DNA from 3 places in the Psychromonas sp. psych-6C06 genome. Region 1 is predicted to be linked to each of the others. Evidence: predicted binding sites of a transcription regulator. Region 1 holds the regulator's gene; each other region holds the start of a gene.
What was found. Region 1 encodes LexA, which represses DNA repair genes until DNA is damaged. Its sites were predicted from a motif close to TACTGTATNNNNATACAGTA; they were not measured.
Positions count from the first base shown of each region.

Region 2: CW745_RS13760 (SulA-like leucine-rich domain-containing protein) is a predicted target of LexA. The motif match lies at 2,687-2,706, and genes of this name have one in related genera.
Region 3: umuD (translesion error-prone DNA polymerase V autoproteolytic subunit) is a predicted target of LexA. The motif match lies at 9,240-9,259, and genes of this name have one in related genera.

Region 1 covers NZ_PIZM01000006.1:76,001-86,930, reverse strand. Annotated here, with positions in the region: gene metA (homoserine O-succinyltransferase) at 583-1,500, opposite strand; gene CW745_RS08990 (GNAT family N-acetyltransferase) at 1,641-2,126, shown strand; gene CW745_RS08985 (MATE family efflux transporter) at 2,115-3,461, opposite strand; gene CW745_RS08980 (SCO family protein) at 3,521-4,162, opposite strand; gene lexA (transcriptional repressor LexA) at 4,171-4,800, opposite strand; gene CW745_RS08970 (DUF3465 domain-containing protein) at 5,236-5,691, opposite strand; gene CW745_RS08965 (type II secretion system protein N) at 5,696-6,448, opposite strand; gene CW745_RS08960 (type II secretion system protein M) at 6,466-6,939, opposite strand; gene gspL (type II secretion system protein GspL) at 6,942-8,141, opposite strand; gene gspK (type II secretion system minor pseudopilin GspK) at 8,155-9,135, opposite strand; gene gspJ (type II secretion system minor pseudopilin GspJ) at 9,135-9,764, opposite strand; gene gspI (type II secretion system minor pseudopilin GspI) at 9,751-10,131, opposite strand; gene gspH (type II secretion system minor pseudopilin GspH) at 10,128-10,733, opposite strand; gene gspG (type II secretion system major pseudopilin GspG) at 10,740-10,930, opposite strand, start outside.
Region 2 covers NZ_PIZM01000010.1:28,970-39,899, forward strand. Annotated here, with positions in the region: gene phoB (phosphate regulon transcriptional regulator PhoB) at 1-119, opposite strand, end outside; gene rdgC (recombination-associated protein RdgC) at 307-1,215, shown strand; gene purT (formate-dependent phosphoribosylglycinamide formyltransferase) at 1,363-2,553, shown strand; gene CW745_RS13760 (SulA-like leucine-rich domain-containing protein) at 2,740-3,156, shown strand; gene CW745_RS13765 (YaeP family protein) at 3,199-3,402, shown strand; gene CW745_RS13770 (copper chaperone PCu(A)C) at 3,484-3,957, opposite strand; gene CW745_RS13775 (hypothetical protein) at 3,951-5,075, opposite strand; gene CW745_RS13780 (methanobactin export MATE transporter MbnM) at 5,068-6,234, opposite strand; gene CW745_RS13785 (MbnP family copper-binding protein) at 6,240-7,160, opposite strand; gene CW745_RS13790 (hypothetical protein) at 7,582-8,031, opposite strand; gene nlpI (lipoprotein NlpI) at 8,121-9,032, opposite strand; gene CW745_RS13800 (DUF4124 domain-containing protein) at 9,160-9,861, opposite strand; gene CW745_RS13805 (DUF1315 family protein) at 9,954-10,235, opposite strand; gene CW745_RS13810 (DUF2989 domain-containing protein) at 10,305-10,930, shown strand, end outside.
Region 3 covers NZ_PIZM01000008.1:47,144-58,073, reverse strand. Annotated here, with positions in the region: gene CW745_RS12100 (translocation/assembly module TamB domain-containing protein) at 1-1,775, shown strand, start outside; gene CW745_RS12095 (hypothetical protein) at 2,732-2,968, opposite strand; gene CW745_RS16685 (hypothetical protein) at 3,221-3,394, shown strand; gene CW745_RS12085 (cold shock and DUF1294 domain-containing protein) at 3,754-4,425, opposite strand; gene CW745_RS12080 (class I SAM-dependent methyltransferase) at 4,465-5,070, opposite strand; gene CW745_RS12075 (hypothetical protein) at 5,089-5,526, opposite strand; gene CW745_RS12070 (rhodanese-like domain-containing protein) at 5,526-5,888, opposite strand; gene CW745_RS12065 (DUF3297 family protein) at 6,292-6,540, opposite strand; gene CW745_RS12060 (fasciclin domain-containing protein) at 6,789-7,292, shown strand; gene CW745_RS12055 (Y-family DNA polymerase) at 7,566-8,822, opposite strand; gene umuD (translesion error-prone DNA polymerase V autoproteolytic subunit) at 8,822-9,232, opposite strand; gene CW745_RS12045 (hypothetical protein) at 9,571-9,888, shown strand; gene CW745_RS12040 (NINE protein) at 9,920-10,273, opposite strand; gene CW745_RS12035 (M14 family metallocarboxypeptidase) at 10,514-10,930, opposite strand, start outside.

The sequences.
Region 1 (10,930 bases):
AAAACAATAAATATTTAATTTATAACCAACTATCACGTGTAGTAAAGAAGCATAACTAAAAAGCCTATTAAGGCGTTGAGCTGTTTAAAAAAACAATCCCCAGAAATTTATTACGCTTCTCTAAAAACTGATATGAAGTACTGATAATTATTCCTCCATGTAATGATTGAATCGACAACCAGCATTTTATTTTAACTGTTACTCACTTAGCTAACTGATAAAACAAAAAAGGCTTTTCCCGAGTGTCCCGTTGGACAAATAAGTTACCTAGATAACTTCAAAGTGGGTGTATGCCTTACTAAAAACTGATAAGAAGTAATAATGCTCCTCCTCTTTATTTTAGATTCTCAACAAAAAAATCTTCTGACAATATTCGCAATTAAAGCGAGGTGAAGTTGCATCTATTATGTCGAACTTCGTGAGTTGTCAGTTGCCTAAAAGGCCATTCATTGATTGCTGTGCTAGGTACTATTTTTAATCTCCTCTCACTCATTGAATTACTAATAAGTGTAGAATGTAAGCTAATTAATGCCAATAAAAAAAGGTAGTTTTAAAAACGCTTTTTAAGCTATATCACAGTTTTTATTTTAGCTCATTAAGGTCGTATGGCGTGACCTGATAAACACAATAATTTAACCAGTTACTATACAATAAGTTACCGTGACTACGCCATTTAGCACGCGGAATTTGGTTCTCATCATCTTCTGGATAATAATTAGCTGGTAACTCAGGTTTTAGCCCTTCATCAAGATCACGGAGATACTCATTATTTAAAGTATTTGCATCATACTCAGGGTGACCAGAAATAAATACCTGACGGCAATCGGGGCTAGCGGCTAAATATACCCCTGCTTCCGCTTCGGCAGCAAAAATAGTCAGGTCGCTATTGGCTTTGATCGCCTTGGCATTAAACTCTGCAAAACGAGACAGTGGCGCCCAAAACTGATCATCAAAACCTCGAACTAAAGGGTGGTGATGGTTATAGGTTGTATGCTTATAAATACCAGAAAGTTTCTTTTTACGCGTCTCTTTTTTGATATCAAAAAGGTGATTAAGCGCGGCCTGTGCTGCCCAGCATAGGAAAAGTGTTGAGGTGACGTTGTGGTGAGACCAATCAACAATCTCTTTAAATTTATCCCAATAGTAAACATCTTCAAAAGGAATTTTACCTAATGGTGCGCCTGTGATGATAAAGCCATCCCACTTTTGGTCTTTAACACGGTCAAAATCACCATAAAACTTATCAAGGTGTTCCTGTGGCGTGTTACGAGAAGCACGTGCATCTACTCGAACCAATTCAATATCAACTTGCAAGGGAGTATTAGATAACAAGCGCATTAATTGCGTTTCAGTTTCAATTTTTTTTGGCATTAAATTTAAAATTAAAACACGAAGTGGGCGAATATTTTGATGGCTTGCACGCGATTCAGAAATGGTAAAGATATTTTCAGATTTTAAAATACCAGAAGCAGGTAGATCATCAGGGATACGAATAGGCATTAGCAACTCCATAGATTAATAACTTTAATTTAGCCATCTAGAAGTCTAACATCATTTTCAAGTGAACACACATTTATTATCTAACCCCAATTGATGATTGATGATAGTATCAAAGCTCCAAATGAATATAAGGACCTGAAATGTTTACTATTGTTGAAGCCGATTTAACCAATGAAGCGCATGCAAATGCGTACTTAACTCTTATGTCACATTACGCATGTGATCCGATGGGAGGCGCTGAAGATCTATCTGATTTCGCCAAGCAGAACTTAGTGAGTACATTATTAAAACGTAGCGATGTGGTTATTTTGTTGGTATTTAAAGATAAGCAACCAGCCGCACTACTAACGGCCATTGAAGGATTCTCAACATTTGCTTGTAAGCCACTGTTTAATATCCATGATGTTGCAGTATTTAAGGAGTTTAGAGGTTTAGGGTTAACGACCCTATTGTTCACTGAAATTGAGAAAATAGCTAAGCAACGTGATTATTGTAAAATAACGCTTGAGGTGCTTTCTGGCAATGAGATCGCTAAAAATGCCTATATTAAACAGGGGTATTCTGATTATCAGCTAGATCCGACACATGGTAGTGCTCTATTTTGGAGTAAATCTTTAAAGGATTAACTGTTGCTTACGCTCTAATTTTCTAAAGATCCACCATAAGCTCAGGCCACGTGCCAACATGAAGGCATTCATCGCGATCCAAAGCGCATGATTGCCTGTTTCTGCAAACAGAAACCAAGCAGGAAAATACACCACCAGCAATGAAAACAACATACTGTTACGCATCTCAGTACCACGTGCCATACCAATAAATACGCCATCAAAAACAAACCCCAACATCGAAGTAAGCGGAATCAATATTAACCATGGGAGGTAATTGATCGCTTCGAGCTGCACTGCTTTAATGGAGGTGATCTGTTCAATTATCCAAACACCAAAAAGATAAAAACCTAATAGCTGTAATAGGCTAAAAATAAACGCCCAAAAGAGAGTCAAATAGATACTCTCTTTTAATTTATCCAAGCAACGTCTACCAATATTTTTACCTACTAACGCTTCTACTGCATAGGCTAACCCGTCCATAGAGAAAGAGATAATAAGCAAAAAGTGCATCAATACTGAATTAGCTGATACTATATCATCACCCAATTTTAAACCCTGCATTGTCATAAAGGTATAAGTTACCTGCAAACATAAAGTACGAATAAAAATATCACGATTTAGAAGAATAAAAGGGGCAAGTGCTTCAATGCGAATCGCTTCTTTTTTTAGGCGAGTAAAATCGCCTTTTTTATAAAAGGGCCGAGCAAGTCGGTAGACAATCCAAAGACCACAGGTAAGGGCAATATAATCAGCACACAATGAGGCCCATGCAACACCTGCTACACCCCACTCAAAAAATACTACGAATACAATATCTAAGAGAATATTAACGCTATTGGTTACGATCAACAGTAACATCGGTGCTTTGGCGTTTTGCATGCCTAATAGCCAACCTAGTAGCACCATATTCAATAGGGCTGCTGGCGCACTCCAGATACGTATATCAAAATATTGTTGTGCATAAAATAGAACCTTTTCACTCCCTTGTACAAAATGAAAAGCGATACCAGAAATGAGGCTTTGCAACATCAGAATGGTAAGCGCAAGTAGCAAAGCAATAAACATGGATTGCATTAACAGGCGTAATACCTGTAGATGATCTTTCGCCCCTACCGCTTGTGCCACAAGTCCAGTAGTCGACATACGTAAAAAGACTAAAATCCAGAAGGTTAATGTCACTACCATCGACCCCACCGCAACACCCGCGAGATAATAGGACTCAGGTAGGTGACCTATCACTGCAGTATCAACTAGCCCTAGCAAAGGCACACTAATATTAGAGAGCATCATTGGTAAAGCAATGGCGAAAATTTTTTGATGATTACTGAAATTTAGAAAGGCACTTTTTAACATGATAACGCTTACAAAGTAGGTAATGGCCGATTAATAAAAATCGACCGTTCGTTTAGTCGCTATCGATTTAGCTCGATGATTTTGTGGATATCTTCTACCATCAAGTCCATATCCACATGAGGAATACCATCTTCATTCAATACCGCTTTAAAGGTTGCTTGATGCTCGCCCTGGGGATTTACTAGTACCAGGGAAGCGCTATGATCGACTAGATAGTAATCATCTTTATTATCGCCCTCTTCAACGATGCTATAAATAAGCCCGAGATCCTGTGAAAATGGGAACAGTTTTTCATGGGTACTAGTGGTGCCAATAAAGGCAGGATTAAAATAATTCACGTATTCAGCAAGGTTATTGGCTTTATCTCGATTAGGATCAACAGAAACGAAAACAATTTGTACATTCTCGTATGGGGGCTTGCTTAATTCAGGGTAGACACGATCTAAATCAGATAAAGTAGTTGGACAGATATCAGGGCAGAAGGTATAGCCAATGAAAAAAAGTGTCCAATGTTCTTGTAAATTTTGGTTGGTAAATGTCTGTTTATTAGCCATTTCAAATTTGAAATCGGGTAACCGCTTACCCTCTTTCTGTAATACCAAGGAAGGGTTATCGGAAATATTTTTTACTGAATTAAATAGTATAAACCCCAGCAGTGCTGTGGCGACCACAAGCAAACCAATTACCCAACCTTTTTTCATTATTTTTCCTACATCCAATCAGCGGTACGAATCACACCCACGGCGATCCCTTCGATATCAAAAACTTGATGTTCAAGATCTACTTTAATAGGAGAGAATTTAACATTTTCCGCTTTTAATGTCACTTGACTGCCTTCGCGGTAAAAACGCTTCACGGTCACATCGTCTTCAACTCGGGCAACAACAACTTGTCCGTTATTAATATCTTTGGTTTTATGCACCGCGAGCAAATCACCATCCATAATACCGATATCTTTCATACTCTCGCCTTGCACGCGTAATAAAAAGTCAGCAGCGGGGTGAAATAGAGCAGGATCAACATCATAATGAGACTCTACATGCTCAGCAGCCAAAATTGGCTCACCAGCAGCAACCATGCCCACTAAAGGCAATCCCTCTTCAATGGGGATAACATTGCTTTTATGCTCTTCAACAATACGAATACCACGTGAGGTACCCGATAAAATTTCAATTGCGCCTTTACGGGCCAAAGCTTTTAAGTGCTCTTCTGCTGCATTGGCACTTCGAAATCCAAGAATTTTTGCCAGCTCAACGCGCGTTGGAGGCATGCCCGTTTTATTGATGCAATCTTTAATCACATCTAATACTTCACCTTGGCGTTTAGTTAAATCTTTCATTACTTACCCCGCTATCAATTATTGACTGTAAACATACACAGTGTATATCTATACAGAGTAATATTCTAGCGATCTGAGTAATAAACCTCATTTATGGATAAGCAAAACGTTACGATATTGTTATTTGCGCGAATTTTGGCGTTAAATCATCTACCAATAACCCGTTATTGTGACGATTATTCACCTTGAATTACGCAAAGCTAATACCAATCGAAAGGAGCATGTAAGCCAAATTTTGCGCTGGAAAATAACTTAGCCGAAAGGGTAAATGGTTATTACATTTGAGAAAGCTCACGAAGAGATGAGATATTTTAACCAGTAAAATAGATCAGCGATTTATTTCGTTTGCTATAACGGCGCTGTATATTAAAAATCATCATTCTCTGGCTCAAAAAACGATAACGCTTCCATTAGTCAGAATTAAGGTTAATAAACCTATTGGTAAGTAATGTCTTGATATTTTAACCAACCAGAGCGCTGGGGAAGATCAGCTATTTGATGTGTGGCATTGATCATACCGCCTTGGCTATTCCAGTTATAAATTCCACTAAAAGTGATCATTTCACCTATCGCTAAATTATTTACTGCTGGAGCTTCGTTGAGGTTATGCTGAATCAGTATCTTTCGACCAGAACTGAGGCGAATAAGTATACGTTGCGAAACATATGGCGTTTGTTGATTATCCAATATCTTTGTAATGCGCCCAACGCTGGTGACTAATACACCACCACGTTGTTGTTTATATAAAAATTCGATATGTTCAGCACCTTTTAAAAGTGCTTCCGCTTGATCGTTACCATCATCATAGAGATGACTCAGTTGCTGACTTTCATTGTTAAAACAACCAGATAATATGACAACCAAGAAAGCAAGATAAGCATTACGATTCATTGAACTATAATCGTCCTTTGAAATTAAGCGCAGTAGCACCCGATTCATCTTTCGGCCCAAGCCATGAAAGAGCTTGTAAAATTGATGGGTCAAGTTTTTCACGTCCAATAATATTACCCTGAAGCTGATACGCACCACCCTCTAGTAATAAAATATTGGCATTAGTGGTAAGTTGCTCTGAATGTTGCTTTAAAGAAGCTACCAAATTCCCCTCTGAACAACTTAAGTCTACACTTGGAGTAGCGAAATCAATATTACCCATTGGGCTTTTTACTCTGGCTTCATGCCACACTAAATAGCCATCTAACTCGCTACAGTAGGGTAAATCCTGTGTCGCATTTTCAATTACTAGCGTAAATTTACCAGATGGTGTCACAGGCACAGGTAGTTTTAAATAAGGAATAATTTCAGTTGCTTTCATATCCACATTAACGTCGGATAAAGTCAAACCTGAAAAGCCATAGGCCACAGCTCCTGTCCCATTCAATATTTTACGGCCATTATTAAATTTAATATCTGCTTTGAGCTTTAAGGTCAGCAGTGCCAACCAATCAAATTGCCAAGTAACTCTTTGCAATTGAAATTGATTACGATAATCAACCTGTGACAGTTTTCCGTTCCAGATTGACCCAGAAACATAACCGACTTGAATACCTGCATCAGCAGGAATAAACCGCGTTATCATACTTGCCGGTGCAGTAAGCACTAACGAGATAAGATAAAGCGCTACAAACGCTAAACTAATTTTTAATTTCATAATGGTTCTCTCACCTATTAATAGCCAAGTAACAGGCGGTTAACTTTGACATAACCGGTACGATCGGTTTTTGCTAAATCTGCATTTAAGACGGCAACACCATGTTGATTACTCAGCTTGGTCAGCCATGCTAAAAAAGCATCAAACTCTACTTCATTTATCCACACTTCAATCTTATCTTTTTTATTGACGATACGAGAAAAGGTTATCTGGTTTTGTCTTGCACTACTATTTAAAATTTGTGTCAAGTTACCACGTCTTTTAGTCGCTTTACCTGCACCGGACTTGAGTAATAGCGTTGCTTTTTCTTGTGTCCAGGCCAGTCTTGTTTCAGCACGCGTTAATTGTTTTTGGGCTTCACTTAACTGATTTGATAGTGGCGTCCAAATACCCCAATACAATACTGCAATGCCTATCACAACCGCACTGGCTACAGCGAGTTGCTGTTCTCTTGGCGAAATGCTTTCCCACCACGCTTTAAATTGTTCCATGGCTACTCTTTCCTTATTGTCAGTAAACCGCTTACTTGGTTTTTACTGCTGTTTAATGCGCCCTGTTGCACTGCATAAGGCTTAGGTAATGCGCTTGCAAACTTTTCAAATGCTTGGAAGTTAGCACCAACAGCAAGAATTCGCATCTCCTGCTTTTGAGCATCATATTTCAACGTGCTTGGCGTGAGCTGTTTATTGTTTTTAAATACAGGCGCAAGATCATCAAGCATCTCTAAGAATTGCGCCGATCCATTACCCTCATTAATTTCACCAAGCATGGTGGTTAATTTTCGTTTGATGCGTGAATAAGCAAGTTTACTTTGGTTTGGAAAAGCCAGTTTATAAACACTTTCGACTTGTCCTTTTACAAGGTCAACCTGTGCTTCTACTTTATAGCTTTCGATATATAAGTTAATGCAACTAACTACAAAGAATAAAGCAGCCAAAATTGCCGGTAATCGCCATTTTAATAAATTTTGATTAACCGCTTTTTTTACTTTGAATTCACCAGTTAGGAGGTTAATTTTACAACCAATAGTCCCTGACGTTAATAATTCCATTGGCATAGTTGGGAAATCATTCATCCAATCACCACGGTGATCTTCTAAGATGGGACTATAACTTTCGATGATCTGCTTACTATCTTCTTCGATTTTACTGGCTAAAATCACATCAAGCATGGAAAGCTCACAGCTCCATGCAACCTCTTTGCTCTCACGAACAATCCAGTAATTGTCCAACTGCACTGCCTGCCAGTTTCTGTCTGCAGGAAAAGGCAACGTCAGCCCTTCTGGGATAAACTGTCGACATACAATTTGTGCATCTGCTAACCAACCTAACCAGTTATACATACGCTGTTTATCACATACCGCAACATGCACCATATCGGTACGTTTAGCAACGACAGTAAAGTGTAATTTTTCAACATCACCAGCTAACTCTTCCTCAATCAAATAAGGTAAAGCTTGTTGCATCTGACGGTTGAATGTTCCCGTGATTGGCACGGCTTTAATGGCAACATCAACACCTGGTAACAAACAGACAACATGACGCGTGGCTGCTTTTTCAGTTAATGTTTTTAGCTGTTCAGCATTATCAATTTCGCCCGATGCGATGATCTCTTTTTCACTATCAGACCAGATCAGCCAATGCTGTTTTTGCGAAGCTTCACTTGCTAGGCGGATTATTAATCGTTCACTCACCTATACTCTCCATCTATTTAAGCCCGCCCGATTGGTATCGGATCACTTTGGCCTTGTTTGAATCCATTTCAAATAATATCTGTACTGCGGTAATACGATCTTCAAACTCGGCCGCACCATTTAATTGAAAATACTCACTACTCACACTGAGTTGTTTTTTTATCTCTTCCGAAATCGCTAAACCACTAAAAACACTGTTAGCTAAGAAATCATCAATATTATTCCAGCCACTGATCGGCCTCTCTTCTAATACACGCGTAAAGTCACTTAATGCCAAGTCAAAATCACGATCAAAAATGGCAAAAATAATTGCAGCATGTTCCACCTTGACAGTATTTACATTAATCTTTTGATCAACGCTTGGAATAGCACAAAGATATGGTTCAATTCGTTCATAAATCTTTTGCCCTACACCTTGCACTGCACGTAATTCACTGATGTCTACCATCATGTTATTACCCGCTAAATGAGAGACTGCGCGCGCTTGGTAAATACTGTCTTCTGCGCCTTGCGCCGCATTACTAATATCATCTTGATCAACCCAGTCACGTGCCGATTCAGCAATCATCTCTGAGGTGTAGTCGTTGACACCAATTGCTTCTAATAAAGCCTGAAACTGTGTGACAGGTGTAGCACGCACATTGCCTTGATCTTTTACATCTAAAGCATTGAGATTAAAACAGCTACGCATATCTTTAAAGTCGCCTGCAATACTGCCATTTTCAAGCGGGAAAACCATATCAGGCATTGCCCAGTTTTGATCTAAACTGACTACATCACTGTCACTGAAGTCCTGATTTAAAACCATGCGCCCAAAGTCACCAGCAGCTTGCCCATACCAATATACACTTTGTGAAAAAATAAGCCCTTCTGTACGCTTCAAGCTCAAAGTCAAACGGCCTGTCATTGTCGAGGCAATGGTGACCATGATGGCTAAAATCATTAACACTGTAATGAGTGCAATACCGCGTTGCTTTTGCATTACTTGTCTCATTACTTGCCAGCCTTACTTTCAGAGACAAGAAACATGCGACTTATTTCACCAAATTGTTTGCTGGTAAAACTTATCTCGATACCAGTTGGTAGTTTTTTGCCATCATTCCACGATGTTTTCCACCCTTCAGACCAATATCGGAAAGACAGTTTTTCAACATCCTCAAGTAAAATCTGTGTTTCAGGTTTTTGCCCAGCCACAATATCTGGGTATAAAAAATACTGACGCTGTAGTTGCCCATCAAAAAGTCGGTAACGTACACGCACCAAATTGGAACGAGGTAACAAATTTAATGGGTTGGCCCAGCCTAAGCGGGTAAACTCAATGCCTTCATCTTCTGAGTCAAAGCGAGATTTTCCCGCTGTCAGTAGACGAATATTTTCACTATCGCCACTTTCATCTCGCGAAGCACGTGCAATAATTTGCGTAAAGTCTTGTTCAATAATCAACATCGCGCGCTGTATTTGTATGAGATTATCACTGTGCCGCTTACTTAACTCACCGCTACGAATAACACCTTGTAACACTTGATACGCCGCCATACTCATTAATGCGAAAATAGAGATAGCGATAAGTACTTCTAAAAGCGTAAACCCTTGTATTCGCCTAGAAGCGTTACGGTTTTGCAATGTAAGTCCTCATATAAGCGAGTGCACGGCCACGCTCAACATCACTAACCTCGATATCTAACGCTTTAAAATTTGCATCGCCAGTTTCAACACTTTTGTAACGTAAATACCACGTGACACCGGCAAGCTCTGTCGTATCATACCGCCAGCTTGCAGCAGGCCATATTTTTTGTAATTTAATTTCAGTTAAACGATTGCTCGCAACCCATAACGCAAAGGTTTTGTTTTGTAAGTGCGATTGGCTATTTAATGCACCAGAAGCTGCATTCATTACTGCCACGCCAGAGGTGGCCATAATCACCAGTGCTAACATTACCTCTAAAAGCGTCATCCCTTGCTGTTTTTTAACCGAACGAAACCAGTTCATTGCTCATCCGACTCTGGGTTTGTTATTGCGCCACTCATACTCACTTCCAATAGACTTTTACGTTTATCAGGCCCTGTATCAGCCTCCACAAACATCACTCGAAAAGGAGTCACTTCACCGCTAGACATAATAAAGACTTGAGGCTCTAAGCTTTTTACTTCGTCTTCATCGCCGTCTATTTGTACTAAATATTCTTCATCGATAAAAACGTCATCATCTTGCGTTTCTATCTCATCCCACACAGAGCCTAACAACGTATATTCAAAACGCATCGATTCAGGGATTTCAATAATCTCGCCAATTTGTTCCGATTCTAGCGCCAACCACTTTTTAGTTTCATAGTCGTAAGCTGCAAATCGATAAGTATTATCTTTAAAAACAAGCGCTAACTCTTTTCCTGATATTAGCGCTTCATCTTCAGCAAACTGTAATAAAGTGCTGAAGCGTTGTGCTTGCCAGTCCACACTCTCTTTTTCATTGGTATGCTGGGGCATGGCCATCATGACACCAACCGAGGCCATTCCGATCAAGACTAAAACCAACATGATTTCCAACAAAGTAAAACCCTGCTGGAAATAGGAAGTGGGGGTAGCTTTAAGCACGTTTAATTAATTATCTTCTTTGCCATCAAGATTCCAGTTACCGATATCATCATCAGTTCCTTCTTCACCATCTTGACCCACTGAAAACACATCAATTTTCCCTTTTTCCCCAGGGCTAACAAGAATGTAAGCGTTACCCCATGGATCTTCTGGTAAACGTTTGATGTAACCATCTTCTGGATAGTTACGTGGTTCAG
Region 2 (10,930 bases), on a different contig from region 1:
TCTAAGGCAGCTTGATAAGTGTCTGCTTCTGCACATTCATAACCATGTTGCTCTAGAACAAAACATAACATATCACGGATTGCGACTTCATCTTCAACAACTAATATACGACTTGCCATTTAACCTTACCTGTTTATCTCAATTTTAAGTGACACTATTATTACGGCGAAGTATGACACTTATATGACAATTAATCACAAACTGTCATAAAAGTAGCGATAAAATATCATTTCTTAAAAAATGTTAAACTCTTTTTTAAATTTCATTTACACTCACAAGCTGTTTATTTTTATAAAGGTGTTTCCCATGTTTTTCAAAAACCTACAAGTTTATCGATTTACCCGCCCGCTCGAACAAGACGAAAAAGCCTTAGAACGAAACTTAGAAGAGTTTAAATTTAAGCCCTGTGGAAGCCAAGATGTGTCCAAATTAGGTTGGGTATTTCCAATGGGGAAAATTGGTGCAATGTACACCCATACTGCAAATAAACAGATCCTCATTTGCCTTAAGAAAGAAGAAAAAATGTTACCTGCTGGTGTTATCAAAGATCAGCTTAATGAACGTGTCGAATCAATTGAAGCAGAACAAGGTCGCGCATTAAAGAAAAAAGAAAAAGATGCATTAAAAGAAGATATCGTGATGCAACTGTTGCCACGTGCATTTAGCCGTAGTTCAAACACCTTTGCATGGATTGATCCTGAAGCAGATATGTTATATGTCGATGCATCTAGTGCACGTAAAGCAGAAGAGTTAATTTCACTCTTACGCAAGACCTTAGGCAGTCTGCCAGTTGTACCAGTACAGTTAAAAAATCAAGCTGATGTAGTCATGACTGATTGGTTAGTTGAAGGTAATATTCCAGCTAACTTTAAACTCGAAGACGAAGCAGAGTTATGCTCTGCGCTAGAAGGTGGTGGCATTATTCGTTGTAAACAACAGGACTTACTTTCAGATGAAATTAAGAATCATCTTGCTTCCGATAAATTTGTAACTAAATTAGCGCTCAACTGGGCAGATAGTATCTCCTTTATTATAGGTGAAGAGTTCGCGCTAAAACGCCTTAAATTTTCAGATGTATTACAGGAGCAAAACGAAGATATCGAAAAAGATGATTTTGCTGCACGGTTCGATGCTGATTTTGCATTAATGACAGGTGAAATAACACAGCTGATACCTGCAGTTATCGAGGCCTTTGGCGGTGAGCAAAGCCTTTAATAGTAAAAGTGTCCAACCTCTTTGTTACGATTTAGAAAAAAGAGGTTGGTAAATTAATGCAATAATTAAATCCCTTAAACACTTATATTCTACATGGGTTAACTGTTATTATCCTGCTTCCCCATGACAGATGAGAGTTGAAATAATATGAGTGTTTCTATTTTTGGTAATGCGACTTCCCCAAGTGCAACAAAGGCGCTATTACTTGGTTCCGGTGAATTAGGTAAAGAGGTTGCTATTGAGCTGCAACGTTTTGGTATTGAAGTGATTGCAGCAGACAGTTATGCCAACGCCCCTGCAATGCAAATTGCCCATTCTTCACATGTTGTTTCGATGTTAGACGGTGAAAAGCTAGAAAAAATTATCCGCGCAGAAAAACCCGACTTTATCATTCCAGAAGTAGAAGCGATTGCCACCGATACACTAGTTAAGTTAGAGAGTGAAGGTTTTAATGTGATCCCTTCAGCGCGTGCAACTAAACTCACTATGGACAGAGAAGGTATTCGTCGCCTTGTCGCTGAAACACTGAACGTTAAAACCTCACCCTATTTTTTCACAGATAGCAAAGCGCAATACTTACAAGCAGTGAAAGAAGTGGGTATTCCATGTGTGATAAAGCCCGTAATGAGCAGCTCAGGTAAAGGACAATCAGTCATTAAGTCAGAGCAGGAATTAGATAAAGCTTGGGAATACTCTCAACAGGGTGGACGAACCGGTGCTGGTCGTGTGATTGTAGAAGGGTTTATTCCTTTTGATTATGAAATAACACTGCTCACTATTAGCGCGGTTGATGGCGTCCATTTTTGTGCACCTATTGGTCATCGCCAAGAAGATGGTGATTATCGCGAATCTTGGCAGCCACAGGTGATGTCAGAAACAGCACTTGCTCAGGCGCAACAGATAGCTGAAAAAGTGGTCACTGAATTGGGTGGCTACGGCTTATTTGGGATGGAATTTTTTGTCAAAGGTGACGAAGTATATTTCAATGAGGTCTCCCCTCGCCCACACGATACAGGCTTAGTTACTTTACTTTCGCAGGATGCGTCAGAGTTTGCATTACATGTGCGTGCAATATTAGGATTTCCAATTGGACAGATAACCCAATACGGCCCTACGGCATCTAGTGTTATTTTAGGTAATGGCACATCGAAAGATATTCAATATAGCAATATCGGTAACGCATTAGCGCAAGTAGCAGGTTCACAAATGCGTCTATTTGCTAAGCCTGATATTAACGGAACACGTCGTTTAGGTGTCGCGATTGCCCGAGGAGCTGATGCACAATCAGCGGTGGAAAATGCCAAACTGATTTCAAGCAAGGTTGAAATTAGTTACTAATCAACAAAACTCTATTTACTAAAGGTAACCTCGGTTACCTTTTTTTATGCCTGAAAAATAACAATTGAATACAAAAACAGCACTAATTTGATAAAAACTGCAAATAAAGCTTGAAATATATACAAAACGATATTACTGTTGTTTTATACAGTGTTTTTACATACAGTAAAGTTAAGGTGGTTATTTATGTTATCTCGTTTTCAGCAACAAGCAAGCAACGCACTATTTACTATCAATGGTTCAGTGCAACAGCAAGTTCATCACAATGACAGATTAACGTTAAGTTACGACTTAAATAACTACCAAGCACTACTAAGTCATCTTCAAGAAAGCGATGATCCACGTTGGATCTTGTTTATTGCGCCACCTGGAAAGCCTAACTTTCAATTTCTACAGCAGGCAGGCATCAACAAAAGCCGCATCATCACCCTCAGTTCAAAACAGATCAAAACACCAGAGAAATTATTTAAGGAGGCATTAGCGAGTAACAACTATGCGGCGGTTATTCGTTGGGTGAATAGTGGTGAACAGCCATCGGTTGATGAGGTAAATCAATTAACAGAAAGATCTAAAACGCACTGTTTTGTTTATTGTGCACAATAAAAGGTATAATGAAGCTCTTTAATTTAATTATGGAAATCAACCATGTACCCATATTGCGACAAAACAAAAAACATCATTAATTTAATCGGCAGTGGCGATGCGGCTTATGTACCAAAAGCAATCACCTGTGCTTTAAAAACCTTAGATGCGATTGCTGCCAATGAAGAACTTGATAATAAAATCCGTGAAGATGCCGCTTTTGCAGCAGCTAACTTAGCATTAAGTGATTACAACGATAACGACTAATGCGTTAATAATAAAATACAAATAGACAAAATAGATAAGCAGTAAACCTCATTCACTGCTTATCTGATCTTTCATCTGATATCAATCATGATGATGTCGATGTGCTTTATCCTCTACAGCCACCTCGATTTCAACTTCACCGGCATGTTTGAAATTTAAAACCAGTGGAAAACGGGCACCCGACTTAAATCGCTTAGCTGGCCCAAATAGCATCAAGTGTAAACCGCCAGGCTGTAACAGCGTCAGTCGTTTCGCTTTAATACTCAATGATTCGAGCACTGGCATGGTTACTTTTCCATTGACCATTTGATGTGTATAAATACCAACCTTATCAGCCAGCGGACTGCTTGCAGAGAGTAAGACATCTGCATTTTTTCCACGGTTTTTAATTTGCATATACACAGCTAATACTTTGCTATTTGGCGCTGTTTCAGGGCTCCAAGGATGGTCAATATTAATTGAACCCAAGCTATAATCGTGCGCATAGCTTTGAGAAGTCAATATCGCACCCATCAACAGTAACATCCATTTTATTAAAAGAGCACGATTTACCATGATAATTTTCCTTGATACACCATCCAAAAGGCGGTTTCACTTTCTTCACTGAGTTGCTCAAAATTAGCTTGTAAGCGAAGCATCTGATACTTAGCAAACGACCAATTAACCACAGCACTTAATCGACTTGGGTTATGCCCGCGACTATTAAGCACTTGTGCAAAGTCATTACTGTTAATGCTGAGTTTGTTGTGGGAATTTAGCCAATCGTAGCGAATTGCCGTTTCTACAACGTTCCACTGCCAATACCACTCACTACTAATACCATAGTAGCGAGCAGATATATCAGCTTGTAACTGTAGCGAATCAACTACCCCTCCTTCAACATCCGCGATCATCGACTCAACTTGCCAACCTCCTTGTAAATATTGCCACTCTGCCCCAAGTGTTAATAAAGTGGTTTCACCGCTGAGGCTAAGATTAACCTGATCGGCATTATGGTGATCACTATTACTATTATCACGCTCAGTAGCATTAAATTGACTTAGTGAATTATTGAGTAAAAAACTACTTTCAGTACCTAGCCACAACCATTGCCAACCTAATCCATAGGCATTTGGCTTAGCGCTATCTGGATTCACGGAACTTGGAAAGTTAGCCCCTCTGCCAATCCAAGTAAACAGTTCCAAATCACCCATATTGTAATTAACGGATACAGCATCATCGGTATATTGCCCACCTAAAAACACGGTTTGTGACAAAGTTGCATCAATAAATCGCCATTCATGATCATGAATAGCATTGTACAAACCGATATTAGCAAGTTGCCGGCCGAACCGAATTTGCCATTGCTGACCCAACCAAGGCTGTAACCAGAGTTCTTCAATTTCAGGAGATTCAAGGCCATGAGACCCGATAATAATATTTCCTGAAAGTACCTCCTCAATATTTCCCCATAGTGCCAGTTCACCATGAAAAAGTTGCACCCCTGAATCATGGGGCTGACTTTCTCCTCCGGTAATAAAACCAGGAATCTGCCAGCTTTGCTGCTCAGTACTTTGTTGAAAATATCCAAATTGAGCAAAAATACTTGCCTGCCAATCAGTGCTTTCTTGTGGCTGTTGCGCATGAGCAAAAAATGGCCACACCAATAACATCATTAAACTATTTTTAATCATTATTTACTTCATTTAAAAATGGGTTATTAAATCGAGGATTAGCGACAAAAGCATGGTCAGTTAACGCGGTTAAGAATGCGATTAAATCGGCCTTTTCTTGCTCTGATAACGAAAAACCATTCACAAATTCACTTTTATTCGGGTTATTTCGCCCATCTCCAATAAACTCACCCTCTATAATATTTCGTCCTCCCTGCGCATAAAATGCCAGCACTTCATCAAGTGTAGCGATACTGCCATCATGCATATAGGGGGCTGTTAAGGTAATATTCCTGAGTGTAGGGGGTCTAAACTTGCCTTTATCTCCAGGTTGTTGGGTCACTTCAAATAATCCGTTATCGATAGCTGGGTAGCTACCCTCCTCATCTAAGTTATATAAACCAGTATTAAAAAATGGTCTACTGACAAAAACCGTATCTTCATGCAAAGTAGAGTCAGTAAAATTAAAACCACTATGACAATGAAAGCACTCCATTTTCTCACTGTTGAATAACGCCTGACCACGCATTGCCGATGAACTCATTTCACCACGATCAAAATCAGAATCATTAGAAATAAGTGCACGATTAAATACCGCTAACGATTTAATGATATTAGGCAGTGAGATTGGCGCATCCTGATTAGGAAACGCTAAATTAAATCGCTGCACATACTCATTATCATCTTTAAAACGCGATAAAATAGCTTCTTTATTACCATCATTGATGCCAAGTTCAACTGGAAATTCGCCAAACATGGGGATCACAAGCTGAGATTCGATATGCTTGAGGACAGGATTTGACCAGGTATAAGTCGCGTTATAACCCACGTTAGTGAGTGTGGACGCATTACGGCTTAATAGATCACCGGTAGAGCCTATCGATTGCACCTTTCCGTCAGTAAATGCTAAGGATTGAAAGTGACAGGATTCACAGGATTGTGTTTGATTACCTGAAAGACGTTTGTCATAAAAAAGATGCCTCCCTAACTGAAATTTTGCTTCTGTTGCTTTATTATCTTCTGGCTCATGTGGCTCAGGAAAAGCACCATTCAAATAATCAAAACCTTGATCATTTGTGCTACTCACTGGTGCAACCTCATAATGAGATTCACTGTCACAACCCGCGAGGTAAAACCCCGCGGATAGTATCAGCAAACAGATTTTATACTGCGCTGACATAGTGACTACTCCACTGAAACCCATGACTGAAGCGCACTGCAATTACCATCAGTACATTCACCAGAGGACAACGTGAGCCCTAAATTGTTAAAAATAGCTTCACAATCACTGTCGTTACTACCAGACATACAACCTAATGGAGTGTTATCTGCGTTAACAGCTAAGTCACTATTTTCAACTAATTTTAAGTAATCTAAAACAATAGTATTATTAGCAGCATCAAAGTTATCTAATTGATAAGTTGGGCGATTACCGCGTGAATTAGCACAATCAACTGTTTCTGTTGCGGCATCTACCAATTCACAGCCCGTTGTACCAAGGTGCAGGTTCCAACCTTTAACATCCATACGCAGGTGTTTATGACCTTTTTGCCAGCTCCAGTTCATCCCCGTTACGTCAAGTGGAGAAACTGCATCATCTCCATCTATACCTAGATGATTTAATCCTACAGGTACACCGATTGTAAACTCCACACCGGTATAATCGCCTGCAGGTACGGTACCAGAGACAACGTTATTTAGATCTGGATTACCATTTGAACAGCTGCCGGTTCCATTTTCAAAATCAAGTAAAGCGACTTCTTTATATTGCCATTTTTGATCATTATTCAACGTGACTGGTACAGAGTCCCCTGCACTATTAATAAGTGAAAATGATGAAACGTAAAGGCGCACATCTGTAAACTCAGGATTTACGTTACTGCTACCCGCAACAATACTTTCCATCTTTTCACAGGCAATATCTTCACTACCTACACGCGCAGCAAAATTAATTTTAATCTCTTGATCTAGCGTTTCCAGACTCTCTGCCAAAGCCTCTGTTAACTCAGGTTCAATAATACGATCAATTTCTGAGCTAGTTACACTGCTTCCACAACCAGCTACAAGACTCACTAACATTACTATTGCACTATTTTTATAAAGCATTTTTTCTTCCTTTAAATTGGAAGCCTAAAAGACGGCTTCCTCCCTACTATTCATTAGTAAAGATAAATATGAATTGCCATAAAATGGCCGTTGATGGGTGTTCAAAATCCGACTAAAACAATCTAAACATTACTAAGAAAAATAAATTTATTACTAGAAATTAAGTTAAGTAAATGGGGCTTTACCATTAAAAACTTATCGCTATGTAGTAAATTATTAAGTCCTTGAACAGAAACACTCATATTTCGGATTTATTATCAATCGAAGTAAATATTTACGCTAAGTTTTGCTAGAAAAATAGATTTATTAAAAGCGAACGTTTTGTGAATCGTTCTTTGCTTTATAAAAATTCCAGCGAATTGTTAAGTTTCTTTAACTAACAAAATAGAGCAGTTATTTATTTCGTTTATATCGATACATATTAAAAAGATATTGCAGGGGGAGATTGCTTAGGAGCAAGACTTAAATAGGATTTTTGTGAAGAAATAGAAACAATGAAAATAGAAACAGCAAAACTATAGTGCCTCATCCAGCTAATCATTGCGGCAATAAATATCGCGAAGAAAATAGCTGGATACTTAAATGCTTCTAACAATGGGCATTGATATTTACTTATTTGGTGAGCGCTTTCAGATTCAGCTAGTAACTGGTTGTTTTGTTTGACAATTCGACTCATGCTAACCCATTTAAACCCGTCCTCTGAACACACGAGCACCTTGTCTCCAAGTAGTTCAGAAAGCCAGTTAGGCTGTTGAATCGTATTAATGTTAAGTGTCAAAAAAGCAGATAAATAAATTTGAAATAAAACAGAGCAGATAGCAAAAATTGCGACCTGCTGTTTTATAAAATTATTTATCCATTTGTTTTGCATAATATTCACCGAATCCATTCGCGCGAAATATTAGCAAAACCTTATATAAAATGTAACTACATTATGCAAATATTTAACAAACTATTAACCTAACCGCCAGAAGATTGGGCTAATTCTTTTTGAATAGAAGCAAGCTCCATTAATGCATATTTATATTCAATAAACTCATGGATATTAGTTGTAGTTGCTAGTTTAAAGTAATAAATGGCTTTATCTAAATTACCGGCAAGTTTATGCCAATAACCAAGATAAAAATATGCTTCACAAAGGCGCTCTGCCATCTGTTTATTACTATTCACACCCTGAGATATTGATTCAAAGAACTCTTTCTCTGTTGTTCTCTCTGCAATTACATCCACAATGGTCCATGCATAACGATTATCTTCTGTTGTTATAGCTTGCATTTGCAAGTCAGCGAGTGCGGTGGCTTCATCGATTTTACTATCAATAACATATCGCCATAAGGTCCGGTAAGGATCATTTTTATCAAGTTGATAAAATTTATTAATATCACGTGAAGCAAGAGGATATCGTTTAACATGATATAAGCCGATAGCACGATGTAAATAACTATATTGCATCTTATCGGATAACTCTAACGCGGCATCAAACGCATCAAATGCTTCGTCATAAGATTGGGCTAACAATAAGTAAACACCCAATGAATTATAGGCTTCGGGAAAAGCAGGAAAAGTATTAATCGACTGCGTAAAGTCGTAACGGCTGTGAGCACTGAGCCCCATACGGTCATATATAATACCGCGCTCATAAAATAACAGTGCTTTTTGTTGTTTTTCACCTTTATGCTCAGAAATTAGTTGATTTAGACGTAATAGCTTAACTTCATCTTGATAATCAATTTGTACGGCAGTTGCAATAGGTAAAACAACCATGGGATTATTATTGTCTATTTGACGTTGCTCTTTTTCCGGTAATGTCCCGCATGCAGTTACTAGCAGAATCAATGGCAGTAAGGCGAATGTTGATAATTGCAATTTCATGAATAAACCCTTAAATATAGGAGCTTTAAGAGTGAACTATAATAATAATAAAGTAAAGGAGGATAATGAGTTGAACATGAAAAGTAAGAAGAATTAAAGCTTTTAACGTGAAATTACAAAGAAAAACCTAAAAGCAACGACCTGCTCTGCACAGTTTAACTTTATTTTTCAAATACCTTTGAGCGATATTTATTTTATCTTTCTGCTGTGTTTCTTGAATCACATCAGGCACCTTACCCTCCTCTATCTCAAAGGAGTCGACTGACCACTTTATAGCAATCATGTAGATGCTGTTTTCACCGCGCATTATTTTATAATACCCTAGCTCACCGCGTTTAGTGTCGCGCTTATAAGAACATGCATATTGCCCATAAAAAACGGTATCAGGTAACTTCTTCGCCAACTTAGGTTGATAGATTAATGCGTTTGCACAGATACTTTCGATAATATCTTCTACCGATATTGCAAATCGTTGCACGCTCATGGACTGAGGTAGGTTGGTTAATTTTTGTTGATTAATCGAAGAGTGCATTTCTGAAGCAGAGGGTGAAATAGGCTCATATTCGATTTCAAAAAAGCGCTCTAGCTTTAAATCTTTAGTTTTTTGCCAGCCATTTTTCCACCCCGTATAGCGTGGAGTGATAAAACGCTCTTCTTCGCTAACTTCGGGCTCTATATCAGTATCGTCGAGATCTAAATTAATAACTTGACTACTACAAGGGGTTGTTGAATAGCGCACTACACCATCTTCATCGCACTTATATACCTCTGCATAGACGGGCGCAGTGAAAATAAGTATCAGTATGAATACAGCGGAGTGGATAAACATATATATAAAAAGAACCTTTATTCCTTTGAGTTACTTTAGCTTACTTCTTATTTGAAAATAGAGAAAGAAAATTGCCTTAATTGTTTATGATTTTATTCTAAATCAACCTGATAAATATCGTTATTGGAACTTGCAAACTGCTCCTTTAAAACAGATTTTTTCTCCATGTAGATCTCACCACCTTTAGCAATGCTAAAGTGATCGGGTTTATCATTATGTAAACTTTGGTAAGCCATGATTAACTGCAGCGTATCTGCTTTTTGGTTTTCATCTAGCTTGTTACCATCTAACCATTTACCTGTTTCAACCGCTTGTTTTAGTTGCTGATAAAGTTCAGGAGATAAGTTTTTAGCATACTCTGTAATATTTGACACCCAAAATACCCACTATTATTATAAATTGTTCTAAGCTAAGTATATTGATTTAATAGAAGATTTCTACCTATGATTATTAAGACAGCGATTCAACTCTCAATTGTATCGGTTACTATGCTACTTACGGCCTGTGATTCTTTCAGAAATGACGACATAAACAGCATTTGTAAAGACTCACCAGAGTTATGCGCAGATATACATAAAATTGGCGACTGCCGCTTTAAACGTACAACGGTTATTAGAGCCCGCTATTACGATAAAATTGAACCATCAGAAGATAACCAACGGAAACTGCTAAATGAACTTGATGAATATGAGTCATGTCTAGAGTTAACGCTTTTCATGCAATTTACGCGAAATAAAGTGCGTAAGCAAAAACGAGTTGAAAACTACTTAACAGCACAAAAATTAATGCAAGAGCAATTACTTGAAAGCAAGGGTACACAGGATCCAATGCTCGCCTACTACCTATGGACACGGCATCAAGATCTCAAAGCACGGGAGGTGTTTTTATCAGCTGCGACTAAAGAGGATGTTACGGATACGCGGTTACTCTTTAAACTTGCAACCGTTAATGCACAATCAGATCCCCAACAGGCACTTACGATTTTTTATAGAGCATTAAAGAGTAGCCAGTCGTTAGAGGAGATCCCGCACTCTAGTTACGCCATTATCATGACGATATTTTATCAGCA
Region 3 (10,930 bases), on a different contig from region 1:
GCGCCCAAACCGTGCAAATTGGAGAGTCTGGTAACGTTGTATTAACGATTGATAGATATCAACTTGCTAGTCTTTCTACTTTTCTACCACCGCACCTTAAAATGCAAGGAGCTATCACTGCAGATGCAGATATTAAGTGGCTTAAAGATAATCAACCAGATTTTGATGTATCGATATTTACAGATAATATGCTATTACAAATAAGTGCAGATCCGAAAAAGAACAGCTTTAACGACTACCCAATGGAGCACCTAAATATCAAGGCAAAAGGTGCGGGTAATGAGGTTGATGTAAATGCAGTTGTATTTGCTCAAAACCTTATTGATGTAAAAATAGAAGGGCAGTTACAACCTTATCAATCACAGCCAAGCATCAATGCAAGTATTGCAGCTAAGTTACCAGACTTCTCACTCTTCCTGCCTCTCGTTCCTGCCCTAGAAAAATTACAAGGCCAGCTTGATAGTGATATAAAAATTACTGGGCTACTTCACAAACCAAGCATCAATGGTAAGGTGAATGTGCTGGATGGCCAAATTGCAGGTACTGGGATCCCGATGAATATCGATGCATTAAATGCTGATATTAAGTTCGATGAAAGCAAAGCTACGTTACACGGATCTTTCGATAGTCGTGGTACGCATACTGTTGTTGAAAAAACGGCAAAATTACCGTTACTTAGTGGCACCATCAACATCTTTGATAAATCAGTGAAGAAAGTCAGCAATAGAATTGTACATCCAATAAACAATAATAAGTTAGTGAAAGAGGTCGCTGATAAAAACGAAGGTCATGCTTTTTTGACCGGGCAGTTGGATTGGTCGAATAAACTCAAAGGTGATATCCATATTTATGCAAATAAATTAGAAGTTTATGATTATGGCAAATTAGATTTACTCATTAGCCCTGATATGCATATTGTCTTTGCAGACCATATTAAAGTTAATGGTGAGTTATTAGTCAATAAAGGAAAAGTAGTTGTAAAAGAACTGCCTGCAGGTGCGGTTTCAACCTCGCCTGATATTATCGTTGTTGACGTCGAACACGAAAAAGTAGCTGCTGATTTACCCGTTATTCTGGATTTAGGCGTTGATCTAGGCACTGATTTCCAAGTAATTGCAGTTGGTTTAGATACCTTCATTGAAGGTAAATTACTCATTAGCAAGCCTTTAAAGAAAGATCTCAATATTAATGGTGTATTGCACCTAAACGATGGAAGTTATCGCGCTTTAGGCCAACAACTCGTATTAAGAGAAAGCCGTGTTATTTTTCAAGGTGCACCTGAGTCGCCAAATTTACAAATTGAAGCGATACGTGATCCCAATAAAATTGAAGATGACGTCGTTGCAGGTGTTCGTGTAACCGGAACTCCAGATGAGTTAGAGTTAGTTATTTTCTCAGAGCCCGCAATGGCACAACAACAAGCGTTATCATATTTAACTCGCGGCCAAGCACTGACAAGCTCATCAGAAGGAAGCACAATGGCCAATATGTTGATTGATTTGGCTGCGGGTCAATCGGATGGCGTAATGAGTACTATTGGTGAAGAGATTGGCATTAAAGATTTAACGCTTGCGTCTAGCGGGACTGGCGATGAACAGTCCGTTGGTATCCGTGGTGAAATCGCACCTGGCATTGAGTTGAGTTATGGTGTCGGTGTGTTTGATAACTTCTCAATTTTATCGATACGCTATGAAATACTAGAACGTTTATATTTAGAAGCTTCAAGTGGTATATACCAAGCTGTTGATGCGTATTATGAATGGGATTGGGATTAGCCTAAAATATTTACTATATGACATAACTGCGCATAATGTATATTATGTTAAATATAGACTGTGTTAATGAAAATAGAATTTTGGATCCAGATCTGATCCAGTCTAAATTTCCATGCTATTGAACATAATCGTATTTAACATAAAATGTATAACATACTGTTATCATTAATTTTTTTAGCAGTTTGCTGATGTTGGTACTAATCTGGCTGGCAATGTCTAAAATACGCTATGGAAATTTAACTCTGGATCAATTCTATTAGATTGGCAGCGATTTGTTTATAAAATACTCCAATAAACTACCATTTATCAGTTTGTTACAATCATTCGTCTTACCCAATTCTCTCCTGAAACCCTTGTTATCACTGTCTCTAACTAGCAGTTTGAATGGTATTTAGGCGCTCTGTGTTAAAATCTGGCGCGTAATTAAGGTATTTCCCCTAACTAATAAAAGCTACGCGACAAAATTATTAGGAAATAAGTTTTAGGAAAATTGATTTCAAATTCTCTGATTCGTCAAACTAGCTTTCAGCCTTCCAAAATAATATGAAAATATTTAAGATAAATTTAAGGGGCTTCTGCGACTACTTTAAGTCTTCTTTCATATGGTCATCCGCTGATACTCTGGCTCTGATCCTTGCTTGAGATTATTATCATTATCTACTCCCCATCATCTTGCTCTGCCTATTAGAAAGCTATCAATACTCATTTTTGCTAAGGTTGTTTAATTTATGCTCTCTCGTTTTTTCTTCAATACCTATATATGTACCATCATCAACTTTCTCTAGAAATTTTTTAGTGTTTTTACTTACGACATCTTTACCTATATCTGGATTTTCTGATCTATCTTTTAAAATGTCCTACTAACCTATTTGCTGAATACCTATTCTTGTCGCAGAAAATCAGATTAAGACGCTAATTAATCTAGCTTTACAGCTTTTTAATTTAGGTTATAAGCACTATTGAAACTCATCACCCTGATTATCTAAACGCTTACAACCGCACTGTTGGCAGACAACATATCTGTCCATGAGATCAAGTGCTGCGCCTACCGGGCTTGCTGAGCCTGCGATAAATCCTGAAATAAATGCACGAAATTTTTCTTTTCTCGTTGTGCCAAATTTTGAAGGTTTTTGTTTAATTAGTTCTTTATGAAGCGTTTCATGATTACATTTACTGCAAAATTGTTTACTCATTTTTCTCTCCCAATATTGAAAATATTATGCTGTTATTTTTCACCCATAAAGATGTGCAATACGTTTTTCACACTCATGTAATTGTATACGCAGTTTGATCAGTTGCATTAATAGCAGTGTGGTATCAACGCCCCACTCTGCTGTAGTGCCTTTCGATCTTTAGACATAATATGCCTTTATGTTATTTGTGGCAAATAAATATCTTTAAAAGGTTATTTTTATCATTTCAGGGGGATATTTGATAAGGCAATAATGACAACTATCAATGATGGCAGTAATACTAATGTTCCATATCGCAGTGAATCTTTATCTTCCTTTTCTGCGTTATTGTGCCGATTTAATTTTGTGGCCAACTGGGCTGCGGACTCAACGTTACTCCATCGCAGTAACAACATAGCGCCTAAGAACATTCCGGCTAAGCCATAAAATAATAGGTAATAAGCACTTTCTACGGTGTGAGATATAAAATAATGAGTGTATGCACTGTTTAGTATGAATATAAATATCAACGTAAAGTGTGTTATGTATTTAATCATTTTCCCTCCATTTATTGTCTTGGCAATAAATTTTATTTTGATAGTTACATTGCAAACTTTACTCCAATAGATAAGCTTTTGATTTTATTGGCTTTTCCTTTTTTATGATTGTGGGAGGGGTAAAAATATTCCCATAATTGGGACGTAAAAATGCCAGTTTTGGGAATATTTAAGAAGAGGTAAATGAAGGTGATTTAGTTTAGGCGGATATCTGCCTCGCCTAATAAGCTTAACTTATGCAAATTGCCATCAGAGTATCGAACTTATTAACGGTAAAATAATATCATTTAGGAGATAATGCCCCTGCTCTGTATACATAATCAATAGTGCACTTATATTAATGAATACTGTTAGCCGGTATGTGGTAATGAATTCACTTTTACTGGTTTTATGTCGTAATTGCTGTTGTGCAAACATCGCTCCAGGCCACCCACCTAATACTGACAATAAGTGCAAAGTAGACTCTGGTGTTCGCCACTTATTATGCTGTGCTGAATATTTATCTTTCGCGTAGGCAAGGATAGTTAGCAGACTAATAATGAGATAAGTAAAACCAACAACAACAGGTAACTTCCCCATTAAAACCGCGCTAAGTAAGGCAATACTAAATAGTAGAGACAGAACGGAACCAAACAGAGCTCGCTTTACTCTTTTGTGCTGTTTACTTGTCGCGTTTTTGTGTATTTTGGGTTGCGCCCTCTCTTGGGCGCTATCGCGTGCAAATTTTATATTAATTGCTTTGTAGCGGTTGTTCGCTTCATTGACTAGTTGATAGGTGATCACTTCGCCATTTATCGGTCGGCGTGATCTTGGCGTAAATGCTTTAATATGTACAAACGCACGCGTACCTCCGCCATTTGGCTCAACAAAACCAAATCCTTTAGCATCATTCCATTGACTTATTTTACCTTGATACTTCATTTTTTTTCCAAATAGGTTAACGATGAACTATTAGCGATTTTACTGTTTATTTTTTTGTATTATAAAATAGCTATGCAATTCTGGATATTGGTCAAACTCAAAGTGTTTAACACTACACTGCAAATTTAATATAAGTGTTAAAAAGCCAGTAATACCTAATGTTGAATACGATACTGTAGGCCCCATAAAACTATCAGTTTCCTGCCCCTCTTTTTCTGTGCCTCCACATGAAAAAATGAAAACGCCTTCCGGTGATAAACTCTCGACAAGTTTACTGATCACCGTCACTTGCTGATCTAAAGGAATATGCCAAATACTATCCCAAGCACTAATAAAGTCATATTTTTTCGGGGGAGTCCATTGGCAAATATCGGCATGATAAAAAGTGATTTTAGGGTGTCTTTTTTGTGCAATAGAAAGCATCTTTTGAGAAATATCAAGGCCTTCAGGTTGAAGACCTTGCTCTTGTAATAAATCGATAAAGCGACCGGTACAACCGCAGCCTACGTCGAGTGCATTACCATGAGCAGTGATAAATTTAAGTGCCCTTTGGTGGGCATTAATACCATTGTTACGGTTAAATTTTTTACTTTGCCATAGGTGAGTTATTTTATCATAGGCCTTAGCGATATCAGTTGGTAGCATGGCTAGCCTTTGATTTTTTTAAATATACTTTTGGGCCCATTTTATTGCCTCTTCTTTATTTTCAAAATGACGGTATTCTAACCCCGCTACTTCGAAACAGCGTTTGTATTTGTCTATCATTAATATCGCCCCTTCTATGTCTTGGTTGAAAACAAGCGCACTGACTCTGGCTGATAAACCGGCACGCTTTTGCGCTTTTAAGTGACTTACAAATGCGCTAAATACCTCTTCGGTAGCCAAGCAAGATTGCTCAAATATAATAACTTCCGCCCAAGGTTTTTGCTTAACTTTCTGCAACACCTTTGATTCTATCTCATCTAGTGCACCAAGCAGTTCTAAGTTAAAGGGACCTAGCGCTTGAAACTGTGCTATCTGATTATCAATGATTGAAATATTGACACGTCCATGGGGCCTAAATTTTTGGTAATCAACACTATCCGTAGAGCCTTTGCTCATTAGTTTTGTTCCTGTTGGCTTGCTTGCGCCTTTAAGCGTTGTTGAGTTTGTCTTGCTTGTTCAATACTCCCCTCGTTAAATACGTTCTTATAGCCGAGCTTGTTAAGCGCTTGTTGTGCAATTCCTGCTCTGTTGCCACTGCGACAATAGAGGTGAATCGGAGTCTCTTTGTTTGGAAATAGCTTACTAATCGTATTTACTATTTCTGTGTGTGGAATAAGAAGATCACCTTCAATGTGGTTAATTTGATGCTCTGCAGGAGATCTCACATCCACCCAAACAGCCTCTGCGTGAGAGAGAATAGGAAAAACGAAAAGTAGTAGTATTAGTGCCTTCTTGAGTACCAGTGTTAGATTGTGCATTCCATGCTCCTTTTATAAGCTTTTATCTATGCGCTGATTTATCCTATAAACGTAATGTTCAAGAAAAATATTTAAGTGCACTAAACTACCCCATTGAAGGTAATGAGTACTAGAAAAACTTATTATTTTACAACTAAAGTTGATTTAACTAGGGTCTGTTGAACTTTGTCGTTTAAATTTTGTTCAACACAACGCGGTTTGAGAAAGGTAGACGCAATGTGGTTTAGCTATTCTAAGCAAACTTCCTCTAATTATGTGGAATAACCACAAGCCTTAGACTCTGCTTTGTATAAATAGCAAAATGTTTCTTTATTTTGTCATGTTCAGAAGTACTGTTATTGCTAAAAAGCCAGTAAATTTCTTTACTAGCTTTGATCTGATAAGTGGTTAGTAGGCATTTAGGTTACTTGTAAAACGCTTCTACTGTCCCTTTTAGAGTTCTCATTAGTGGTTGGCCACGACGATCTAATGCTTTGTGTGCAGGGACTTTTACCCAGCCTTCGCTAATGCAATATTCTTCAACGTCAAAACGTTCTTTACCATTCAAGCGGATACCGATGTCATATTGAAAAATTTCTTCTACATGATGTGGGCTACGTGGGTTTCCTGAAAGGCGATCCGGTAATTCTGGTTGAGTCTGTGTATCGTTCATGTTGTGACCTACTGATAAATAAAAAGTGCATCATTGTAGTCAATATCCTGAAAGTGCTCAAGCTTTGCTAACACAATTACCTTCGCTTTAATTTACTCTTGGTTTTACGCGATGATCAACTACTGAAAAATAATATTCATCAATTTTATTTTTCAGTAGTTGATCGATTTGACTCAGCCCTTCGTAAATATCATTAACACTGCTACAACGATAAACACTTACATACCAATCATTACAAGGAATATATTATGTTTAACACATTAAAATCGATGACTACATCACTACTACTAGTATCAAGCTTGGCATTTAGCGCTTTCTCACATGCAGGGCATCATGGCATGAAAAAAGATATTGTTGATGTCGCTGTAGAAAATGGCTCATTCACAACGTTAGTGGCGGCTGTTAAAGCGGCTGATCTGGTCGGTACCTTAAAAGGAGAAGGTCCATTTACTGTGTTTGCACCAACTGATGAAGCATTCGCTAAACTACCAGCTGGTACAGTGGAAATGCTTCTCAAGCCTGAGAATAAAGACAAGCTCATCGCTGTACTTACTTATCATGTCGTAGCTGGAAAAGTGATGGCAGAAGATGTTGTGAAACTTGAAGTTGCTCCTACTTTACAAGGTCAAACCGTGATGGTAAAAGTTGAGGATAATAAAGTAATGATTAATAACGCTACAGTTATTGCTGCTGATGTAAAAGCTAAAAATGGCGTTATTCATGTTATCGATACGGTGCTTTTGCCAAAATAACTTATGATATTGATATTATGCCTCATACGCACTCATTGATGAGTGCGTTTTACTTCAGTCTGTTTAATTGTAGAGTTTTTCGCGAGCAACATTTAAACGGCAAGATAAGCAGTCCTAGTATTGCAACCTATCACTTGTATTACCTTCCAAAGACTATTTAACCTCAATTATACTTAACCGCAATTTTGCTTAATGGAAGCGTTATCTAAGCGTGATAGCATTTTAATCAGATAGTGGCATTTTATCGCTTTGCTTATTCATAATTAAGGTTATTTAACAACGAATAGGTGGAATATGACGCCAATTCGTTGTGTATTGAGGTGTTAGTCCTTCACGACGCATAGACCATTTTTGATCAATGCCCTGTGCAGCTAAAAATGCACTATCGCGACCATAACGCTGATTTATTTTATCTAATACCGTCATTAAAGGAATATTTTCCGGCGCAGGGGTAAATAGATCCCACTGTTGGTGTGCTTCGCTAGAAAGATTTAATAAACCTACTCCAACTTTGTAATAGGCAACCCCCTGATGATATAGCTGATGGATATTGTCATTAATTATTTTAATCAATGATACCGTGTTATTAGTTGCAGGGTGAATTGATACGAGTATTTTATAACTACAGTGCTGTTTATCAAAAGGACTATTGGCTGCAAAAACCATTAATGACGCGCATAAAGAGTGTTGCTTACGTGCTTTAACTGCGGCTATCGAAGCATGTTTTGCCAGCACTTGCTTTAGTGAGTCAATATCAGTGATGCGTTTCCCTAAACTACGTGTTGAGAATATTTGTAATTTATCTGCCCTGGCTTGATCCCACTGTTTACATGGTTGTCCATTTAATTCGTTAATCGTACGATGTAGTTCAACATTAAACCCTGCGGGTAGGTGATGAGGTTTTAGTTGGCTAAGTTGCCCTGCTGTTGTAATACCATTTTGCTGTAGTTTATGCGCGGTTTTTCGCCCTATTCCCCATATATCTTGCGGACTAAGTTGTGCTAAGGCTTGTTGTTTAAAGTGTTCGTCATCAAGTACGCAAACTCCATTAAACCCCGGCCACTTCTTCGCGAGATGGTTTGCGAGTTTGGCTAATGTGAGTGTTTTTCCAATACCAACACAGACCGCTAATCGCGTTTCTTTCCACACTGCCCGGCGAATTTTTTGTGCGTGTTGAGCTAAGTCTGTGATGGCATATTGGCTGTTATGAAAGCTTAAAAAAGACTCATCGATTGAATAGATATGCTGCTGTGGTGCAAAACGACCAATCACCTGCATCATTTTATGAGACAAATCTGCATACAATTCGTAATTAGAGGAACAAACAATAATACCTGCGTTTTCACACAGGGTGCGCACTTTGTAAAAAGGCTGGAATTTTTTAATACCAAGTGCAATAGCCTGCTTATTGGCTGCAACAATACAGCCGTCGTTATTAGAAAGTACAATCATTGCTTTTGCCCGCCATGCAGGTCGAAAGACTTGCTCCGCGCTGCAATAAAAGGCGTTTGCGTCCACCAGCGCAAACATTATAAGTGTGCTTCAAGTAGTTGTGAATGACGATGACAACGGATAGAGCGTATCACCACGCCTTCGATAGTAAACTGATCATCTTCATGGATATGAATCGCAGTGTAATGAGGATTAGCAGAAACTAATAAGCGCGCGCTTATATTGAGTATTTTACAAATAAACTCGCCATTTAAGTTTGCCACAATCACATCGGACTCTTTGGCTGTGATATGGCGATCAACGATCAGTATATCACCACTAAAAATCCCAACCCCTTGCATCGAGTGCCCATCTGCTCGACCAATAAAAGTTGCACTAGGGTGCTCAATAAGTAGTGCATCTAAGCTTAAAGGAAGTTGTAGGTAGTCGCTAGCTGGGCTTTCAAAGCCGGTAATGCCTGCACTTGCTGTTATTGGAATAAATTTCATAAATTACCGCTGTATATAAAAACAGTTTAATTATAATTTAGAATTTTATAAGTACAAGTAATACTAATCGAATTGAGTATGCGATCTAAATTTTGCGTAGAGAAAGTGATTTATGCTGTTTGCTATGAAGTGTCTTTGCGCTATCAAAGTGTAAATGGCAAAGATTTTTTATTGTTCCTATACTGCTTAGATAATCAGGCTTAAGGCGAATATATTAAATAAAACAACGGCGAATAATAACTGCCCTATCTCACTGGTTAAACTAAGCGATTCCTACGCAATATTTGCGCATTAAATGAAGGAGTTGTTATACATAACATAGCTATAGGGGACTAAATATGAGCGTCTTTTTTGTTATTTTACTTATCGCTACAATCACTTATTTATTTATTAAGTTTGCGCAACAAGAAGCGTTAGAGCCTTTTTATCAGCAAGCGGTGTTAGATATCGAGGGGCGCTTAGATTGGGCGCTTAGTCGCTCTTATTATCCTTTTGGGATGAAAGCACAGATAGAAGTCTCTGATACGTTATTGCATAAAGCAAAGGATTTACGCGACCATCAGCAATTGCATCAAGCTTATCAAGTAGCGTTACAATCACAGCATGCGATTGATAACGCACAAAATATTTATATTGATGCTTTGCATAAGCGATAAGGTCGCGTTTTAATGACGTATAAGAAGGTCGCTATACTTGTCCATATTTTTCATTGAAGGCGTCATCACTCATCGTCAAAAAGAGAATGAACTCAATAAATGCAACAATTGATGGAATTAGTGTCCAGCAAAAAAGTAGGTATAAAAAACCTAAACCAATCTGCCCTAAATAAAAACGGTGTACACCAAAGCCTCCTAAAAAGAACGCTAATAATGCAACGGCTATTTTGCTTTTACCATTAGGCGCTGTCGCCCCTAATGCACCAGGTACTGGTGTTTGTCTTACACCACATTTAGGACATATCTCTGCTTTTATATTGATCACATTACCGCAATCAGTACAAAATTTTTCATCTGCATTTTTGCTTTTAAACTCTGCATCCATTATTAATGACTCTCTCTTATGTGAAAAAAAATCTACCATAAATTATAAAATATTGGCTCAATTATTATCAATCTAAAATAACCTTTACTGTGATAATTCGCAATCTAATAAGGCTTAGCTCAAGGTAAAATTTTATCTAAATAGTTGTCCTATTTGCAAAAATTCAATAAAGAGGTAGGTTATTTTAAGCAGTAAAACAGTTCAGCTATTGATATAAACAGGCTGTAACGTTTTACTAAACTATCGCTTTTGCAAAAATTCGAGAGCAGCGACAATAACTTCAACCTGTGCATCAATACAGTCTTTATCGTTAACACGTGGGCTATCAGGATAAACTTCTGTAGTCGTTACATAGGGGGCATCCGTTAATCCCATGCATAAGCCAAGTGCACGCGCTTCATAATTTATTACGCCAAACTGTGTAATAGGTGTACCAATCAACTCTTGATTTGTATCGGCCTGCGCAATATGTGAAACACTCTGAACACGCTCTATAATTGCTTTTTGAAAATCATGCTGTGGTTTTTGCTTATCACCGACGAGATAAAAACCATCTGGTATCTCTGAATATTTGTCGATGAAGGCATCTCTAGCTGCCAAAGCAGGCCTAAACTCACTGTTATCGGTATCTGTTGTTTCATGAAGATCAATGTGAGC